DNA from 2 places in the Pseudoalteromonas sp. KG3 genome. Region 2 is predicted to be linked to the other one. Evidence: riboswitches for the same ligand, from Rfam matches in the RefSeq annotation. Region 2 holds a riboswitch; the other holds the start of a gene.
What was found. Region 2 has a riboswitch for lysine ahead of dapA (4-hydroxy-tetrahydrodipicolinate synthase). Riboswitches for the same ligand answer to the same signal wherever they lie in the genome.
Positions count from the first base shown of each region.

Region 1: it holds a riboswitch for lysine, as region 2 does, so the genes downstream of both, lysC (lysine-sensitive aspartokinase 3) here and dapA (4-hydroxy-tetrahydrodipicolinate synthase) in region 2, are expected to answer to the same signal.

Region 1 covers NZ_CP098523.1:264,364-267,780, forward strand. The annotation lists gene nhaD (sodium:proton antiporter NhaD) at 1-1,049, shown strand, start outside; lysine riboswitch at 1,165-1,336, shown strand; partial or broken gene lysC (lysine-sensitive aspartokinase 3) at 1,414-2,813, shown strand; gene NDQ71_RS01430 (4'-phosphopantetheinyl transferase superfamily protein) at 2,790-3,417, opposite strand, start outside.
Region 2 covers NZ_CP098523.1:2,285,802-2,289,218, reverse strand. The annotation lists gene NDQ71_RS10795 (PLP-dependent decarboxylase) at 1-30, opposite strand, end outside; gene NDQ71_RS10790 (2,3,4,5-tetrahydropyridine-2,6-dicarboxylate N-succinyltransferase) at 30-770, opposite strand; gene dapA (4-hydroxy-tetrahydrodipicolinate synthase) at 786-1,670, opposite strand; lysine riboswitch at 1,802-1,996, opposite strand; gene NDQ71_RS10780 (DNA-3-methyladenine glycosylase I) at 2,214-2,915, shown strand; gene NDQ71_RS10775 (YdiU family protein) at 2,924-3,417, shown strand, end outside.

The DNA.
Region 1 (3,417 bases), 1.9 Mb from region 2:
CCACACTCTGGTTGTTTTTAATGGCTGCCATGACCTTTGTTGCCTATTTAAACTCCAAAGGTTTTATCCAAAATATTGTGCACAGAGTCATGCCAAGTGCAATAAGCGAACGCAAACTGATGTTTTTGATTGGTGGATTCTCCTTCTTATTTTCGTCGATTTCAGACAATATCACAGCCACATTGATTTCGCTTGCGGTGGTGATGTCGTTAAAACTCGATCCGAAAAAGCTAATTAAATACGCCACATTAATTATTTTTAGCGTTAACTCCGGTGGTGTGTCTTTGATCACCGGTGATGTGACGACATTAATGATTTTCCTTGATGGAAAAGTCAGTATTGCTAACTTGTTATTGTTAGTTGTGCCTGCACTGGCAAGTGTAGCACTGCTGGCGATCATGTTGTCGTTTGGCTTAAATGGTGCTGTTGAGTTTACTAAACAAGAAGAGCGCCGCATTGAAAAAACCGATATTACAATTGCAGTTATTTTCTTATCAACTATTTTCGCTACGCTAACACTCAGTGTGCTTTATCATGTGCCGCCGTTGTTAACTTTCTTATTTGGGTTGTCATTAATGTTTTTAGTGGCGCAATTTTTAATGCGCAAAAAAGACGTGAATAAAAAAATTATCGATTATATTCGTGAAATCGAATACGACACTTTATTGTTCTTCGTTGGCGTATTATTACTTGTAGGGGCTTTAAAAGAAGTAGGCATGCTAAGTAAGTTCACGCATCTTTATGAACTAATGCCAGCGCAATATGCTAACTACTTAATGGGTATTTTGTCAGCCGCGGTTGATAACGTACCACTGACGGCCGCTCTGCTTAAAGCTGAAATCGTGATGAGCCCCCAGCAATGGCTATCGTTTACTTATGCAACTGGGGTAGGTGGTTCAATGCTAATCATCGGCTCGGCGGCAGGCATTATTGCCATGAGTAAAGTTAAAGCGCTTACCTTTATGAGCTATTTACGTATGTCGGTGTATTTATTAATAGCGTATACAATCGGTTATATTGGGTCGTATTTAGCAGGTAGTTTTATTTAATAGTCTTTATTATTTAAAACAACTTGACAGCTAGACGTCTAAACGATAACTTTCAAAGCCCACTTTATGTGGGCTTTGTTATTTTAATTGGTAATTATAGAATGCAATTAATCTAACATTCAGAAGAGGTGCGGTATTTAGGTACTTAATGTGAGGCGACGACTGCCAACGACCATTAAGGAGGGAAATATTCGCCGAGAAAAACAACTGCGCGTCACAGTGGTTTTTCGGTTTATGGGGCTGAATCCTCAAAACTGTCACCAATTAGGTGGAGAGCTTCTGGCAGTGGACTTTTCTTATCGAGCACCCCCTTGCCAAGTTCTTCTTGTTTTATCGTGGTATGAACGCCACAAAAGGAGACGACATGAATACCCAATTAGCTGCTAATAACGTGCAACAGTCAGCGAAAAATCAAAAATCAGAGATAGTTGTAGCAAAATTTGGTGGCACCAGCGTCGCTAATTTTGAAGCTATGAGCCGTTGCAGTGAAATTATTGTAGCCGATAACAATGTACGGGTAGTGGCGGTTAGTGCCAGTGCAGGTGTTACCAACCACCTAGTTACCTTGTGTAAAAAAGAGATTTCAAGTGATGAGCGCGTTGAAAATATTGCCGGCGTAATAGCTATTCAAGACGCCATTTTAAATGAGCTTTCACTTGATGCTGATTTAGCCCATGGCTTTGAAGAAACAATTAAAGCATTTAAAGCCTTGGCGAGCGAGCCATTAAAAACAAAGCAGCAACATGATGAGCTACTAAGCTTTGGTGAGCGCTTATCGTCGTATTTATTTACCCAAGTACTGCGTTTAAATGGTTTAGATGCGGTACGTTTTGATGTACGCCAAGTGCTTAAAACGGATAGCCAGTTTTCTAAAGCAACACCAGATGTGGCAGCCACAGCAGCAGCGGCAAAAGAGCACTTGATGCCACTTTTAAAAGAACATGTAGTAGTAACGCAAGGCTTTATTGGCAGTGACGCGCATGGACAAACCACCACCTTAGGGCGAGGTGGCTCAGATTACAGTGCGGCATTACTTGCAGAAGCAGTAAACGCTAAGAGTGTACATATTTGGACTGACGTTGTGGGTATTTTTAGTACTGATCCGCGTTTATGTGTAAAAGCCACGCCGATTGCTCGTTTAAGTTTTGATGAAGCGGCAGAAATGGCGACCTTTGGCGCTAAAGTTTTACACCCGGCGACTATTTTACCGGCCAGCCGCAGCCACATCAGTGTTTTTGTTGGCTCAAGCCGTGAACCAGAGCGTGGTGGCACTTGGATCGAACGTGAAAAATCACAAGTACCAGGTATTCGTGCGGTAACGCAACGTAAAAACCAAATTTTATTAACGCTTAAAAGCCCAGAAATGCTATTGGCGAGTGGCTTTTTAGCCCGCGTGTTTGCAATTTTAAGTGAGTTTAATATCTCCGTTGATTTAGTGACGACCTCTGAGATCAGTGTGGCAATTACGTTAGATAATGCACCTAATGCGTCGCGTCCTGAGCTTGATCAAGAGTGTTTAGACAAACTTGCAGAGTTTTGCCATGTATCGGTTGAAAACAATTTAACCTTAGTGGCGCTGATTGGTTCTGAAATTCAGTTGCGTCAGCAGCAAGTTAATTTAATGCAGGTATTAAGTGATTTTAATATCCGTCTAATTTGCCACGGCGCAAGCACAACTTGTGCTTTTTGGTAGAACAAAGTGAATCGGACTTAGTAGTACAAGCTATTCACAGCCGTTTGTTAGAAGCCCAACACGCCGCGTAACTGCGAAATAGAATTCACCACAGAGCACTGCCAGTCAGTGCTCTTGTCACTTACTACACTAATATCAAATTCATTATATTGGCAGCTCAGCGCTGCTAAATTTGCTTGCGTCAGCTCAGTAAATACATTGGGGCTTAATAGTTTTGCAATGGGTCGAGAAGTGGCTTTCGCCAGCGCTTCTTTTAAAGTCCAAATTCTAAAAAAACGCTCAGCGCTTTGCTGTTGGCTTTGCGTAATTAAATTTACTTCATCTTGATGATAAAAATGCTTAGCGAGTTTTACAAACGGGCGTTGTACACTTATTTTTTCAATATCAAAACCAAACTCAGCCTGCTCTATGTTCAGCGCCGCACCGACAAAGCCATTCGAGTGTGACAAACAACTGCTAAACACCGTTTCGCTGCCGGTTATGTGAATGAGTAACTTGCTGCTTTGCTCGTCAAATTCAGAACTGATCTGATTTGCGGTTAAATGGCTAAACTGCGCTGAACTTTGCTTTACCAAATACTTAAGTAATAGCCGAGTAGCTAAATATTCTTGCTTGGCTTTGATACTTTTGCGCCGTGTAATTACCGCCAGCTCAAAAGGGCTTAAAAGTGCGTGT
Region 2 (3,417 bases):
GTTTTTAACTGGCGTGCTCAAAAAGGTCATTAACGTAAAACCTCTTCAAGAAGTAATGACGCATCACTTTGTTCATCACGGTATTTTACGATTAGTGCGCATGACATACTTAAACCTTGTTCACGAGCCCATGCATTTGATGCTGGACGAGAACCAGGAATAACAATCGCATATTCTGGAATTGGCTCGCCTCTATCTAGTTGGCGCTCATTGACACAGTCGTAGACAGGAATGGTTGCAGATAAACGCACGCCAGGGGCAAGTACTGCACCTTTTTTAACCACTACGCCTTCAACAATTACACAGCCTGCACCGATGAATGCATCGTCTTCGACTACCACAGGACTTGCGCCAATTGGCTCAAGTACGCCGCCTAGTTGTACCGCAGCACTTAAATGCACGTTTTTACCTACTTGTGCACAAGAGCCTACCAATGCGTGGCTATCAACCATAGTGCCTTCGTCAATGTAGGCGCCAATGTTTACATAGGCTGGTGGCATGATAATCGTACCTTTAGCAACGTGAGCACCACGTCGTACACTTGAGCCACCTGGCACCATACGTACACCTGCATCAGCTGCAAAGCCTTGTGGCGCTAAGTTATGCTTATCAACAAAACCACCAGGGAATTCAGTATTAGTACCGTTTTTAAACGCTTCTAAAATACCTTGTTTAACTTCAACATTCGCATGCCATTGGCCGCTTTCGTCTTGTGTTGCTGCGCGTACTGCGCCCGATTCTAAATTATTTAATAGTTCTAACCAGCTCATTATAAAAACCTGTGTTTAATGCCAAGATAAAATGGTGTTGTTTGCGTTGTTAATACAATCTGTTTGCGTTAACTCAAGATGCGTTAAAGGCGGACGCAAATACGGGCTATTAATACGCCCTTGTAAATGCATGAGTACTTTAACGGGGATAGGGTTTGCGACAGCAAACAAGCTTTGAATTGCTTGCGACCAGTCAGCAAATAAATTGGGGTGTTGACCACTGAGGCTACGTTTTACAAACTCGTGGGTTTGTGAAGGCCATGCATTGGCCGCGACAGATACTAAGCCTTTCGCGCCGGCTTGGGCAAAGTAAGGCATCAACGCATCATCACCACTAAAAATCGCCAGCTCTGGTGCGGCATTTCTAAAGCCTTCAAATTTCGCAATATCGCCACTGGCTTCTTTAAGCGCCCATAAGTTTTTGTGATCTTTTAAATTGCTAATTACTGCAGGTGGGATAGCAATCGCACTGCGCCCCGGTACGTTGTAAAGCATACATGGATGCTTGCTGGCATTGAGTAGACTTTCAAACCAGTGGGTTTGGCCAACTACGCCTGGTTTAGCATAGAGAGGAGAGCCCAGTAAATAACCGTGAATTGGTAATTGGTTACAGTATTCAACCCATGCAACTTGCTGTTTGAGGTTCATGCCGCCAACGGCAACCATCAAGGGCACAGTCGGTGCTAACTGGCAGACGTGCTCAACAATCGCTTGCTGCTCTTTGAGGGTAAGAGCTAAGCCTTCCCCTGTACTGCCAAGCAGTAAAATGCCATTGTTAGCTGTCTGTTGCTGCGTAACTAATTGCTCAAGCACGCTATAGTCGACTTCGCCTGCGTCAGTAAAAGGCGTGACAAGGGCTGTCCACAATGGGTAGTCGTTTAAATTGAAGTTGTTGATCATCTCTCACGAACTTATAAGTGATTCGAGGAGTTAATGAGCATTATGATAAGAGCCGCATTAACATCGTTCGAACTAATAATTCGAAGAGCGAATGGGCTTAATACAATAGGGCGCAATGGCCTTATTATGCTAAGACCAGAAGCTCTCCACCAAATATTTTAACAGCCAAGCTGTTATTGGTGACAGTCGCTGGGATTCAACCCAGTCGCCCGAAATAACCCTTCACAAAAAGTGTTACTTCTCGGCGTTAATTCCCCTCACGTATGATCACTGGAGTGTTGTGCTCCTCACATACGTTACCTGAATAACGCACCTCTTCTAGCCCACAGCGCCAGTTTTAAAAAGTAAAACTGACACCTTAAATAGGGGTAATGGCGGTGATTAAAGCATTTTAGCCATCTAGGTGTCAAGACTGTAATCCGAACTCTGGAAATAAATCTTTAGTTAGTCGCCGTGTTTATGTTGATCTTTACACTTCAATGGTTACGTATTAATAGCTTTTTTCGTACACTAGTGTGCATAGTGGTAAAAGGGTATTAAGTAATGGAAAAGTTTCAGGATATTTATCAACGAGCGGCACAGCGTAAAGGCGGTACTGCTATGCTTGAGCAATTGTTACACGCACCTCTTGCGACTGAACAACTGAAGTGCTTATCTGATGATGCATGGCTTGAAGAGTTTACCCGCAAGATTTTTCAAAGTGGTTTTTATTGGTCAGTGATCAACAATAAGTGGGCTGGTTTTCGCGAGGTATTTTGGGACTTTAGTGTTGAAAAGTTACTTATGATGCCGCCTGATATGCTTGAGCAAAAAGCCACGGATGAGCGAATTGTCCGTAATTTTAAAAAAGTACAAACTATTCCTCATAATACTTACATGATCCATGATATTGCCGCAGAGCATGGCAGTTTTAGCCAGTTTATTGCTAATTGGCCAACAGGCGACATAATTGGTTTATGGGCATATTTAAAAAAACACGGTGCGCGTTTAGGGGGTAACACAGGGCCTTATGCATTGCGCGCACTTGGCAAAGATACCTTTTTGCTATCGCGCGATGTTGAAAATTATTTGCGTGCTCACAAAATAATTGACGGCGGTTTGCAAACTAAAAAGTCGTTGACTGCGGCACAAGCATTTTTTAATGAATTACAGCAGCAAAGCGGCTTAAGCTTACAAGCGCTAAGCTTAATTATCGCATACAGCGTAGGTGATAATCGCGTAGGTATACAAACAACCCCAGCTTAAGGAATACCATGAAACTAGTTGCTCGCTATACCCAGATTGCTGATGATTTTGCAGTGCCCGATTTTCCTAGTGCCGTTGCAGCACCCAAGTTATTGCTGTGGAACGATGTATTAGCTCAGCAGCTTAATATTGATGTTGCCAGCGCTGAACGTGCACAGGTTTTTGCAGGTAACCTAAATAGCAGTAACGTAGCGCCTGTTGCACTGGGTTATTCAGGGCATCAGTTTGGTCATTTTTCACCGCGTTTGGGTGACGGCCGTGCCCATTTACTAGGGGCTGTTGCCGATCAGCAGCAACAGCTATGGGACATTCAGCTTAAAGGTGCAGGTGCTACGCCATTCTCCCGCGGTGGCGATGGTCGCTGCGCAATTGGCCCTGCTGTTCGTGAATACATAATGAGTGAGGCGATGCACGCGTTAGGAGTACCAACTACACGATGTTTAGCTGTCGTCGCCAGCGGTGAAACTGTTTACCGACAACCCCCGCAACCAGGCGCCATTGT